One region of the Klebsiella scottii genome, then DNA from elsewhere that is predicted to be linked to it. Evidence: predicted binding sites of a transcription regulator. Region 1 holds the regulator's gene; each other region holds the start of a gene.

Region 1 (3,110 bases):
GCGCAGCAGGTTTTATTGATGATTCCACGTTAACCGGCGGTATCTATTACTGGCAGCGTGAGCGCGACCGTAAAGACGTCACCGACGGCGATAAGTACAAAACCAACCTTTCGCATTCAACCTGGAACGCCAACCTGGATTTCCAGTCCGGCTATGCTGCCGATATGTTTGGTATTGACGTGGCTGCCTTTACCGCAATTGAAATGGCGGAAAGCAGCGAAAGCGGTCACCCGAACGAAATTGCCTTCTCCTCAAGAAATAAAGCCTACGACGAAGATTACTCCGGCGACAAGAGCGGGATTAGCCTCTATAAAGCGGCGGCAAAATTTAAGTATGGCCCGGCGTGGGCGCGCGCTGGCTATATTCAGCCAACCGGGCAAACGCTGCTGGCTCCGCACTGGAGCTTTATGCCGGGCACTTATCAAGGTGCCGAAGCCGGAGCCAACTTTGATTACGGCGACTCTGGCGCGCTGAGTTTCTCCTACATGTGGACGAACGAATACAAAGCGCCGTGGCACATTGAGATGGATGAGTTCTATCAGAACGATAAGAAGACGAAAGTCGATTATCTGCACTCTCTGGGCGCCAAATATGATTTTAAAAATGACCTCGTGCTGGAAGCCGCGTTTGGCCAGGCTCAAGGCTATATCGACCAGTATTTTGCTAAGGCCAGCTATAAATTTGACGTCGCCGGCGCTCCGTTAAGCACCAGCTATCAGTTCTACGGTACCCGCGATAAGGTCAGCAACGGCGGCGCGAACGATATTTATGACGGCACCGCCTGGCTACAGGCGCTAACCTTTGGCTACAAGGTTGCCGACGTGCTGGACCTGCGTCTGGAAGGCACCTGGGTGAAGGCTGAAGGTCAGCAGGGCTACTTCCTGCAGCGTATGACTCCAACCTACGCATCCTCTAACGGTCGCCTGGACGTGTGGTGGGATAACCGCTCAGACTTCAACGCCAACGGCGAAAAAGCCGTGTTCTTCGGCGCCATGTACGACATGAAAAACTGGAATATGCCGGGCTGGGCGTTTGGCGCGTCTTACGTTTACGCGTGGGATGCGAAACCAGGCAAAATGGCGACGCCCGATGCGTACTACAACGCGGACAAACGTCTGGAAGAGTCGGCCTACAGCCTCGATGCCATGTATACCGTGCAGGACGGCCGGGCGAAAGGAACGCTGTTCAAACTCCACTTCACTCAGTACGACAACCACTCCGATATTCCAAGCTGGAGCGGCGGTTACGGCAACATCTTCCAGGATGAGCGCGACGTGAAGTTTATGGTTATTGCCCCGTTCACTATTTTCTGATGCCGTAGCGGCGGGCGTAAGCCTGCCGCCAGCCCGTGAGGTTGATTATGAAGAAGCTATTGCTCATCGCCATCATGGCATCGGGTCTGGTGGCCTGTACGCAGTCACCGGCGCCAAAAGAAGATACTAAATTGAAGGATGCCTACAGCGCCTGCATCAATACGGCAGAAGGGAATCCGGATAAAGTTCAGGCGTGCCAGAGCGTGCTGAACGTTCTTAAAGAGGATAAGCAGCATCAGCAGTTCGCTAATCAGGAAAGCGTGCGCGTGCTGGATTATCAGCAGTGTATCCTGGCGACCCGCACCGGCAACGATCAGGCGGTGAAAGCCCGCTGCGACCAGATCTGGAAAGAGATCCGCAGCAACAATACCCGGCCCTGATTTCCCTCGTACTCCGTATTTGCGGGCATAAAAAAAGCCAACCTGCGGGTTGGCTTTTTGCTGCTTACGCTGCGGGAAACTATTTTTCCACCGCGTCGTGCGCGTGTTCATCTTCGCGGCAATCGCCTTCTGCACAGTGGCCGTACAGGTACAGGCTGTGGTTGGTCAGGCGGATACCGTGACGGTGGGCAATTTCACGCTGACGCGCTTCGATGGAGTCATCGCTGAATTCGATCACTTTGCCACAATCGAGGCAAATCAGATGATCGTGATGATGCTGCTGCGTCAGTTCGAAAACGGATTTACCGCCTTCAAAATTATGGCGGGTAACAATGCCGGCATCATCAAACTGGTTCAGTACGCGATAAACGGTAGCCAGACCGATCTCTTCACCCATGTCGATCAGGCGTTTGTATAAATCTTCCGCGCTGACGTGATGGTTATCCGGCCCCTGCAGCACTTCCAAAATTTTTAATCGTGGAAGTGTGACTTTCAGGCCAGCCTTCTTCAATGCGGTATTGTTGTCAGTCATGCGGAATCTGTCCTGTTGCTAAACGATCTACTTCCATTAGCGGAAGTAATACAGAGAATCACCCGATGTAATGCGTCTCATTATAGAACTGCCATGATGAAATGAAAACCGCAAGCATCGAGCCTTGTATGCTGTCAAAAACGAGGCACACGCTACAAACTGTGTCACGTCTCCTCGTTAAATCAGAGGACATTGTACAGATATGTGATTAAAAGTTAAAAACTTGTAGCTATTAGTTTTATTGCTTTTACCTATCAATACGGCGATACCCGAAGGTAGCGCCGTTTAACGATCAGGCGTTTTTGATTTCTTCGAGATGCAGTTCTTCAGAAATCTGTTTAACCCACTTCTCTACGCGCTCGTTGGTCAGCTCAGGCTGACGGTCTTCATCGATAGCCAGACCGACGAAATGGTCGTCATCGGCGAGACCTTTAGAGGCTTCAAAATGGTAGCCTGCAGTCGGCCAGTGGCCGACGATGGTTGCGCCGCGCGGTTCGATGATGTCGCGAATGGTACCCAGCGCGTCACAGAAGTATTCAGCGTAGTCTTCCTGGTCGCCGCAGCCAAACAGGGCTACCAGCTTACCGTTGAAATCGACCTCTTCCAGCGTCGGGAAGAAATCATCCCAGTCACACTGCGCTTCACCGTAGTACCAGGTTGGGATGCCCAGCAGCAGAATATCATGACCTTGCAGGTCTTCTTTGCTGCTTTTGGCAATGTCGTGAACATCAGCAACATCTTTACCAAGCTGCTTTTGGATCATTTTTGCAATATTTTCGGTGTTGCCGGTGTCGCTGCCAAAAAAGATGCCGATGATTGCCATGAGTAAAATAACCTCTTGAAACTTAATGATGTGGTAGTGGCGTAATGCCCGCAGATAACGGC
Region 2 (3,110 bases), 1.8 Mb from region 1:
GTCGCCGGGATGAGCTATGACTGGCGCAACAGCCTTCAGGGAATGAAGCACGAAAAGAACGGCAGCCTTACCCATTACGACGACAACCGGCAGAGCGCGTTTAACTGGGAAACAATGGCTCGCTACCGCTTTAGCAACGAAGATACCCTGTCACTCTCCTGGTCCGATCGCACCCGCTTCCCGACGCTCAAAGAGCGCTATACCACCTCGAAACCGTCGAAAGACCAGATTGCGCTGGTCAATCCGCAGCTCAAGCCCGAGCGCGCCCGCGGCGTCGATTTGACCTGGAATGGACACCTCAACGACCGCTGGGCCTACGAGATAAGCACCTACTATAACCGGGTCAGCGACGCCATCCTGGCGATCAATATCGATGCCGATACGGTGCAGAACCAAAACAGCGGCCGGGTTGACTATACCGGCCTGGATGTGGGGATCAAAGGCTCGCCGTTCGACCTGCTCGACGTCGGGCTAAGCTACGGTCTGATTCATGCTGATGCCAAACGCGAAGAGGCGGGCAAGGTCACCGACCTGCCGGTGCAGACGCTGACCGCCTGGCTGACGCTCAAGCCCGTCGAGCCGCTGCAAATCACGCTCTCTGAAGAGGCGCGCACCTCCAGCTATAGCAATAGCGACGGATCGCAAAAAGCGCCGGGATTTGCCATCACCCATCTGCGGACCGATTACGCCATCGGCCACGGTTTTAGCGTCAACGCCTCGGTCAATAACCTCTTCGATACCCGCTACTACTACGGCGAAGGATTTATTGAGGAAGGGCGTAACTTCTGGGCCGGCGTGGAATATAAATTCTGAGACCTTCTCCGCCGCGGCGGAGAAGAAGGAGGACATCATGATTGCAGATTTTCCGGTAATGCTGCGCAGCATTCTCGGCAACCAGCGCCAGGCGGACGGTTCCCTGCGTAAAACGGCGTTAAGCGGACGCGTCTTTCTCAACACCCACGGTCTGCAGGCAGAAAACGGTATTGAGGAGCATTTTGCCGATCCCGACTGCGCGCTGATGCACTACGCGCGGGAGCATTACGACTACTGGCGCGAACGCTATCCGGCGTTGGCGGGGCAGCAGCTGCATATCGGACTGTTCGGTGAGAACTTTTCCACCCGGGGGATGACGGAAGCCAACGTCTGTCCGGGGGATGTTTTTCGCCTCGGCAACGCTGAAATCCAGATCTCCTGGGGACGCGTGGCCTGTCAGACTATGGCCGAGCGGCTACGGGACCCTCACGCCCCGGAACTGATGCACCAGCAGTCGCGCAACGGCTGGTTTTACCGGGTACTCACCCCCGGCGAGGCCGGCTGCAGCGACAGCTTTGTGCTGCTCGATCGGCCGGCGGAGGGCTGGCCGCTTAGCCGGGTGCAGGCCATCGTCTTTAGCGACGGCGGTACGTCTGAAGAGCTGCTGGCGCTCTCAGCCATGCCGTTCCTTGCCGATGGCTGGAGAGCGCTGGCTCTGCTACGTCTGCAAAGCCGCTCTTAGCCCCCGCAGTTCCTTAGCGTCGGGCTACTAAATCTGGTAGCCCGGCGCGGCGGCTTTCGCCGCGACATCCCCTGTCCGCCACGCATGCGCCGATAAACACCATATTTATCATAGGGTTTTACTTTCCTGTGCGCCAATTACAACTTGATAACGAAAAAATAAACAATAATAATTCGCATTACTTTATGACGGAAATTGACACTTTCGCTTTTACTCGTGGCGGCGTACAGGAGGGAGTACCAGGCTGCGTAACTTCAGGATTATGCAATGATCGCTCGCGTCACCTTCAAACGCTCCGCCTTGCTGTGCGCCCTTGCTACCGCCTTCCCTCTCGCAGGCCTTGCGGAAGAGACGGTTGTCGTCACCGCCCAGCCCGTCGATTCCGCCAGCACGCCGACCACGAGCTATAGCGCAAAGACCTCCGCCGGGGCCACCAAAACCGATCAGCCGCTGATTACTACCGCCCAGTCGGTGTCGGTCATTACCCGACAACAAATGGCCGACCAGGGGGCGAATACGATTAGCCAGGCGCTGCAGTACACGCCCGGCGTCTACTCAAGCTTTGGCGGCGGCGCGACGCGTTTTGACACCGTCTCCCTGCGCGGCTATCACGGCGGCGACGTGGACAACCTGTTCCTCGACGGAATGCGCCTGATGAGCGATGGCGGGAGCCACAACGTCATTCAGGTCGATCCGTGGTTTATCGAGCGGGTGGACGTCATCCGCGGCCCCTCCTCCGCGCTGTACGGGCAAAGCGTGCCGGGCGGCGTGGTCAACCTGACCTCGAAGCGCCCGCAGTTCACTTCCGAAGGTCATTTCCGTCTTAGCGGCGGAACGCAAAATACCAAAGGCGCCGCCTTCGACTATACCGATGCCATTAACGACCAGTGGGCCTATCGGATTATCGGCATGACGCGCTCCAGCGATACCCAGTATGACAATTCCCGCGAAGAGCGTTACGCCATTTCGCCGTCCCTGCTCTGGCAGCCGGATACCGACACTTCTCTGCTGCTGCGCGCCTATCTGCAAAAAGATCCGTCGGGCGGCTATCACGGCTCGCTGCCGCTGGACGGCACCCGCTACGCGCACAACGGGCGTAAGCTCTCCACCGGCACCAACGAAGGCGATCCGTCCGATGGCTATCAGCGTCGCGAGCAGATCTACAGCTATGAATTTAATCACCAGTTCAGCGACGTCTGGTCGGCCTATTCCGCCGGCAGCTATACCCACACCAACGTCTCGTTAGATCAGGTGTATCAGGTGGGCTGGGTTGACGACAAGAATATGCTCTCCCGCGGCTACAGCGGCTCTCGCGGCTCGCTGGACGCGTGGTCCACGGATAACCGCCTGCGCGCCGATTTTAGTACCGGCGAGCTGGCGCATACCCTCATCCTCGGCGCGGAATACCACCGCTTCCGCAACGATTTATGGACCGGTGCCGGCGGCGCCTCGCCGCTCGATCCGTTTAGCGGCTATACAGCCCAAACCGGACACACCGTCACCTACAGCGATAACAATAACCGCCGCTACTATCAAACCGGGCTCTATCTGCAGGATGAGATGGTGTGGAATCGCTGGCATCTGGACCTCTCCGGCCGCTACGATCGCATCGTTT
Region 3 (3,110 bases), on a different contig from region 1:
GATTTTCTGCTGCACGCCTTCGACCCGCATCAGGCCAAGGCCAGCGGTTTACGCTGCGGGCTGCTGCACTACGGGCTGCTGTGTATGATTGCGCTGACTATCGTCGCGACGCTGAAAGCGGTGGGGATTATTTTGTCGATTTCGCTGCTGATAGCGCCGGGCGCTATCGCGCTGCTGCTGACGCGGCGCTTTATCAGCGCGCTGCTGCTGGCGGTGGCGCTCGCCGTGAGCTGTTCGCTGGGCGGCGTCTGGCTGTCGTTTTATCTCGATAGCGCCCCGGCGCCCACCATCGTGGTGCTGTTCACCGCGCTGTTCATCATTACGTTCGTTTATACTTCGATGCGCGATAGCCAGACGCAGGCCGACTCCGCAGAGGTCGAGGGCCGCGGCTAGCGCCAGGGCCCGGAAAGGTGCCGGCTATTTTTTTGGCCGGTATTTTTCCGGCAGCTCGGGTACCGGGCGCCGGTCATCAATCAGATGACGAATGGTTAATATCGGGTGGCGCCAGAGCATTCGCGGCCCCGCCCAGCGCATGATCTGCTTCATCTCTTCGCGTTTTGCCGGCTGATAGCAGTGCACCGGGCACTGCTTGCAGGCCGGCTTTTCTTCACCAAACACGCATTTATCCAGCCGCTTGTCGGCATAGGCATTGAGCGCCTGATAGTGCTCCGCGTCGCCTGTAGCCTCCGGGCAGCGGCGCCGATAGAGCGAAATCATCCTGCTGATGGTCTCTTTTTCGCGATCGATACGTTTACCCGCCATAGCCTGCCCCCGGCAACAAAGATGCACCTATAATACACCTTAAGGCGGCGCGGTGCAGCCGGTTACTCCCTGAGGATTAGGCCGGCTTATCCACGTGCCCCAGCGGTTTTTCCGGGAAGCAGACATCGCGTACCCGACGCTTGAGCTCCGCCGCATCGGGGAAACCGTCGTCCTGTTTGCGATCCCAGATTTGCACATCGTCTACGCTGATGGTGAATATTCCCCCGGTTCCCGGCACCAGCGTTACCGAGCCGATATCGGTGCTGAAGGTGTGCAGCAGCTCCTGCGCCATCCAGCTGGCGCGCAGCATCCAGTTACATTGGGAGCAGTAGGTGATGGTAATGGCGCGCTTAGTCATTGTTATCCTCAATAGTTCCTACCTGAATGATCAGGTTAGTTAATCGTTAAGCCGAATTGTAAGCAACTTTATGAATAAAATGTGGAGATATAATGAATTAGTTGCAAATGGAAATACTTATCATTAGTATTCGCAAAATTACAGGGAATGAATTCGCCAGCGCAGGGAAATAACGGGGTGAATCGACAAATCTGGAAGTAACGCGTGAGCCGATACTAATAATTATCAAGGCGTGGCTACTATGTACAAATCCACTCAATCAACAGCATGGTTTAAAAAAAGCCTGCTGGTGACTTCTTTGCTCGCAGCAATTTATCAGACCTCCGCCGGGGCGGCTGACAGCACCAATAAAAATCTCACCAGCGATGCATCATCCGATGATAGTTCGGAGCTGATGACCGTGACCGCACCCGCGCCCGAGCTGAAGGCAGGCAGCGAACACACCATTAGCGCTCAGGATCTGCAGGATAAAGGCGCGAAAGATTTTGGCTCCATCATGCGCTATGAGCCGCTGATTGGCGCCACCGGCGCCAGCGGCGGTTCGGGCAACGGTAAAAGCGGCTTCGACCGCGGCGGCTACACCGGCTACAACATTCGCGGCATGGAGAGCAACCGCGTCGGGATCGACGTCGACGGCATCGCCCAGCCAAACGCCACCGGACGCAGCTACGTCAGCCGAGCGGGCCTCAACACCTTCGGCATCGGCCGCGACTACATTGACCCGTACATGTACGGTAGCATCAATATTCAGTCCGGCGCCACCTCCAGCGAAACGGCCAACAGCTCCATCGGCGGTAACGTCTCTTTCCGTCCGAAATCTGCCGATGACTATCTGCACTCGGGTAAAACCAGCGCCTTTGGCTACCGCAGCGGCTACGACTCCGCCGACCGCAGCTGGCACAACGGCGTCACCATCGCCGGCGGCGATGAGACCCTGCGCGGGATCTTCGTCTACAGCCGTCGCGACGGTCAGGAAACGGAAAATAACAGCGGGACGGTCGATTCATATCCGGCCAACTGGCACTCCGACGCCTTTATGACCTCCGGGATCTGGCAGCCAAATGAAGAGCACAAGCTGACCGGTACCTTCGATTACTACCATAAAACCAACCATACGCACTACGACACCTGGGACTCCAGCGGCGGCAGCGTTATCGGCACCGCCAACCAGACCAGCCAGACGCGTCGCTGGGGCCTGAGCCTGAAAGACGACTGGACGCCGATGAACGACTATATCGATAGCGTGTCGACTAAGGTCTACTACCAGCATACCGAGGCCCATGACTGGACCTATATGCCGGATAGCACCTCCCTGGCAATGGAGACCGTGAACTCGAACTTTGACACCGACACCTGGGGATTCCAGACCGCGCTGGCCAAATCCGTGGGCCGTCATGACCTGAGCGGCGGCCTCAACGCCAGCACCACCAAAACCCAGCGTCCGTTCAGCCAGTCGCCGGTACCGAGCGTCTACAGCGCGATCATGCAGCCGGAAGCGGATAGCCGCGGCTACATCATCGCCGGCTTCGTGCAGGATAAGATTAACTTCGATCTCGACAGCCATAACTTCGCCGTGATCCCGGGCATTCGCGTAGTGCATCAATCGACCAAGCCTGAGAACCTCTCGGATCTGACCACCAACAGCAGCGTGCTGACCGGCTCCGCCGTCTCGACGCTGTACGGTAAGAACTCCGATACCCAGGCGCTGCCGTCGCTGACCCTGCAGTACGATATGACTCCGCGCCTGATGACCTACCTGCAGTACCAGCGCGGCGCGCAGTTCCCGAACGCCAGCCAGCTGTACGGCTCATGGAACCTCGGCTCCAGCTATGCCGGACGGGCGCAGTACGCGCTGATCGGCAATACCGATCTGAAAACCGAAACCAGCGATAACTTCGAGTGGGGGATGAAGGGCGAGGTGACGGAAGGCATCACCATGCGTACCGCGCTGTTCTACAACAGCTATAAAAACTTTATCGCCTATAGCCGC
Region 4 (3,110 bases), 480 kb from region 1:
TTTCGCGATGGCTTGACGGTGTTTGACGCCCGCGGCCAGTGGCTGGGGAATGACGGTACCGTTGCGCGCGAGCAGAGCAAGGCGCTGATGTTGATCCACGGTAAAGATGCGAAGAGCGAAGAGGGGATTGAAGCGCTGCGCACGCTCTACAAGTCGCGCTTCGCCCAGGAGTCAGTGATGCGCGTCGATCGGCAGGTTTGCGTCCATTTCTGAATAACGTTTGTTTCTAAATAAAAGGCGGGGCATAGCCCCGCCTTCAGAATGCTGATATTCGCAGCGTGCGCCTGGCTTACAGCACCAGCCCGGCGAAGCTGGCGGAGAGCAGGCTTACCAGCGTCGCGCCGTAGACCAGGCGCAGGCCGAAGCGGGAAACCGTATTCCCCTGCGGCTCATTAAGCCCTTTAATCGCGCCGGCGATAATGCCAATAGAGGCAAAGTTAGCAAAAGAGACCAGGAATACCGACAGAATACCCAGCCCGCGCGGCGTCATGCCGGCAGCAATTTTCTGCAGCTCGATCATCGCGACAAATTCGTTGGCTACCAGCTTGGTCGCCATAATACTCCCGGCGTTCAGCGCATCGCTTAGCGGAATACCAATCAGCCACGCCAGCGGATAAAAGACGTAGCCCAGAATCTGCTGGAAGCTGAGGCCAAATACCGTAGCGAAGAGGGCGTTGATGGCGCTGATTAAGGCAATAAAGCCGATCAGCATCGCCAGAATAATCATCGCCACTTTGAAGCCAGCCAGAATATATTCGCCGAGCATTTCAAAGAAGCTCTGCGATTCATGCAGCTTCTCCAGCTTAATCTCTTCTTCGCTGCCCGGTCGCGTCGGGTTAATAATTGACAGCACAATAAAGGTGCTGAACATATTGAGGATCAGCGCCGCGACGACGTATTTCGCGTCCAGCATGCTCATATACGCGCCGACGATCGACAGCGATACCGTCGACATCGCGGTGGCGGCCATGGTGAACAGACGACGAGAGGAGAGATCGCCGAGCACGCCTTTATAGGCAATGAAGTTTTCCGACTGCCCGAGGATCAGCGAGCTGACGGCGTTAAAGGACTCGAGCTTACCCATGCCGTTGACTTTTGACAGCAGGGTGCCGATGACGCGAATAAAAATGGGCAGAATGCGCCAGTGCTGGAGAATGCCAATCAGCGCCGAGATAAAGACGATCGGGCACAGCACGCCGAGGAAAATAAAGGCCAGGCCTTTTTCACTCATGCCGCCAAATACAAAACTGGTGCCTTCAGCGGCAAAACCGAGTAATGAGGTGAAAAAGCCGGAGATATTTTTAACTACCCACAGGCCGCTTTCGGCGTGGAGAAAAAAGAATGCCAGCGCAATTTCAATAACAATTAACTGGATAATATAGCGAATGCGGATTTTTTGTCGGTCATAGCTGGCAAGCCAGGCAAGGCCGAGGATAACCACCAGCGCCAGCAGGAAGTGTAAAAACTGTGTCATATTATTCTTTTCGCAGGTAAATAAGGCCGCTATTTAGCCACAGTCGCTACGCCCGGTAAATATCTGCCGCGAAAAAACCGCCGATCCTGCCCGCCGCCGCTGGCGCAGGCGAATACTTTCCTAAGTAATTATTTAACAGCGATTAATTTACAACTCGTCATCATTCTCTACACATTTCACTTGTGTTTCTGATTATTGTAATGATAATCACTATCAGAAATATTTACCTATCTTTGCATCCGTTGACCGCGGCTCACATTTAAGGATGTTGGCATGTTTGTTCCATTTCTCATCATGTTACGTGAAGGCCTGGAAGCAGCGCTGATTGTCAGCCTGATCGCCAGCTATCTGAAACGCACTCAGCGTGGAAACTGGATTGGCGTAATGTGGATTGGGGTCATCCTCGCGGCGGCGCTGTGCCTCGGGCTGGGGATCTTTATCAACGAAACAACCGGCGAATTCCCGCAGCGTGAACAGGAGCTGTTTGAGGGCATCGTGGCGCTGGTCGCGGTCTGTATCCTGACCTGGATGGTGTTCTGGATGCGCAAGGTGTCGCGTAACGTGAAGCAGCAGCTGGAGCAGGCGGTGGATAACGCCCTGCAGCGCGGCAATAACCACGGCTGGGCGCTGGTGATGATGGTCTTTTTTGCCGTGGCGCGCGAAGGCCTGGAGTCGGTATTTTTCCTGCTGGCGGCGTTCCAGCAGGATGTCGGTATCTGGCCGCCGCTGGGCGCGATGCTTGGCCTCGCCACCGCCGTCGTCCTCGGTTTCCTGCTGTACTGGGGCGGCATCCGCCTTAATCTCGGCGCGTTCTTCAAGTGGACCAGCCTGTTCATCCTGCTGGTCGCCGCGGGCCTTGCTGCCGGCGCCATTCGCGCCTTTCACGAGGCCGGGCTGTGGAACCACTTCCAGGACGTGGCGTTCGATCTGAGCGGCGTGCTGTCGACGCACAGCCTGTTCGGTACGCTGCTTGAAGGGATCTTCGGCTATCAGGAAGCGCCGACCGTCAGCGAAGTGGCGGTGTACTTTATCTATTTGATTCCGGCGCTGGTGCTGTTTGCGCTGCCGCCGCGTAGCAATCCAGCAGCCTCGCGTACCGCTCCGCTTAAGTAGGGCGCCCGCAGGTGTAAATAGTGACCACATACTTATCGAAAGGGATGATCATGATGACTCATTTTCGCCGTAATGCGCTGCAGCTTGCCGTCGCAGCGTTGTTCAGCTCCGCCTTCTACGCCCAGGCTGCGGATATTCCGCAGGTAAAAGTGACCGTTAATGACAAGCAGTGTGAACCGATGAACGTGACCGTGAAAGCGGGTAAAACGCAGTTTATCATTCAGAACCACAGTCAGAAGGCGCTGGAGTGGGAGATCCTCAAAGGCGTGATGGTGGTGGAAGAGCGTGAAAACATTGCGCCGGGCTTTACGCAAAAGCTGACGGCTAACCTGCAGCCGGGCGAATACGACATGACCTGCGGCCTGTTGACCAACCCGAAAGGTAAGTTAATTGTCACCGGCGCGGCCACCAAAGACTCGGCGAAAGCCGATGCGCTGCTGAGCCTCGGCGAAGCGATTACCGCCTATAAAGCCTACGTCACGGCGGAAACTGCCCAGCTGGTTACCGGCACGAAGGCCTTCAC

Evidence for each region. Region 1 encodes Fur, which represses iron uptake genes when iron is present. Its sites were predicted from a motif close to ATAATAATGAGAACNACTATCAA; they were not measured.
Region 2: the regulator Fur is predicted to act here: its motif matches at 1,658-1,680, upstream of QFI97_RS12230 (TonB-dependent siderophore receptor).
Region 3: the regulator Fur is predicted to act here: its motif matches at 1,228-1,250, upstream of QFI97_RS06925 (TonB-dependent receptor domain-containing protein).
Region 4: the regulator Fur is predicted to act here: its motif matches at 1,669-1,691, upstream of efeU (iron uptake transporter permease EfeU).

Annotation. Positions count from the first base shown of each region.
Region 1 is NZ_JARXNI010000020.1:2,711,185-2,714,294, reverse strand. Features, by position in the region: gene chiP (chitoporin ChiP) at 1-1,313, shown strand, start outside; gene QFI97_RS20425 (ChiQ/YbfN family lipoprotein) at 1,361-1,693, shown strand; gene fur (ferric iron uptake transcriptional regulator) at 1,773-2,225, opposite strand; gene fldA (flavodoxin FldA) at 2,518-3,048, opposite strand.
Region 2 is NZ_JARXNI010000020.1:949,557-952,666, reverse strand. Features, by position in the region: gene QFI97_RS12240 (TonB-dependent receptor plug domain-containing protein) at 1-813, shown strand, start outside; gene QFI97_RS12235 (MOSC domain-containing protein) at 851-1,495, shown strand; gene QFI97_RS12230 (TonB-dependent siderophore receptor) at 1,763-3,110, shown strand, end outside.
Region 3 is NZ_JARXNI010000019.1:669,803-672,912, reverse strand. Features, by position in the region: gene sitD (iron/manganese ABC transporter permease subunit SitD) at 1-393, shown strand, start outside; gene QFI97_RS06935 (nitrous oxide-stimulated promoter family protein) at 418-762, opposite strand; gene QFI97_RS06930 (Rdx family protein) at 839-1,120, opposite strand; gene QFI97_RS06925 (TonB-dependent receptor domain-containing protein) at 1,362-3,110, shown strand, end outside.
Region 4 is NZ_JARXNI010000020.1:2,230,911-2,234,020, reverse strand. Features, by position in the region: gene QFI97_RS18165 (DUF3574 domain-containing protein) at 1-213, shown strand, start outside; gene QFI97_RS18160 (NupC/NupG family nucleoside CNT transporter) at 290-1,474, opposite strand; gene efeU (iron uptake transporter permease EfeU) at 1,748-2,587, shown strand; gene efeO (iron uptake system protein EfeO) at 2,638-3,110, shown strand, end outside.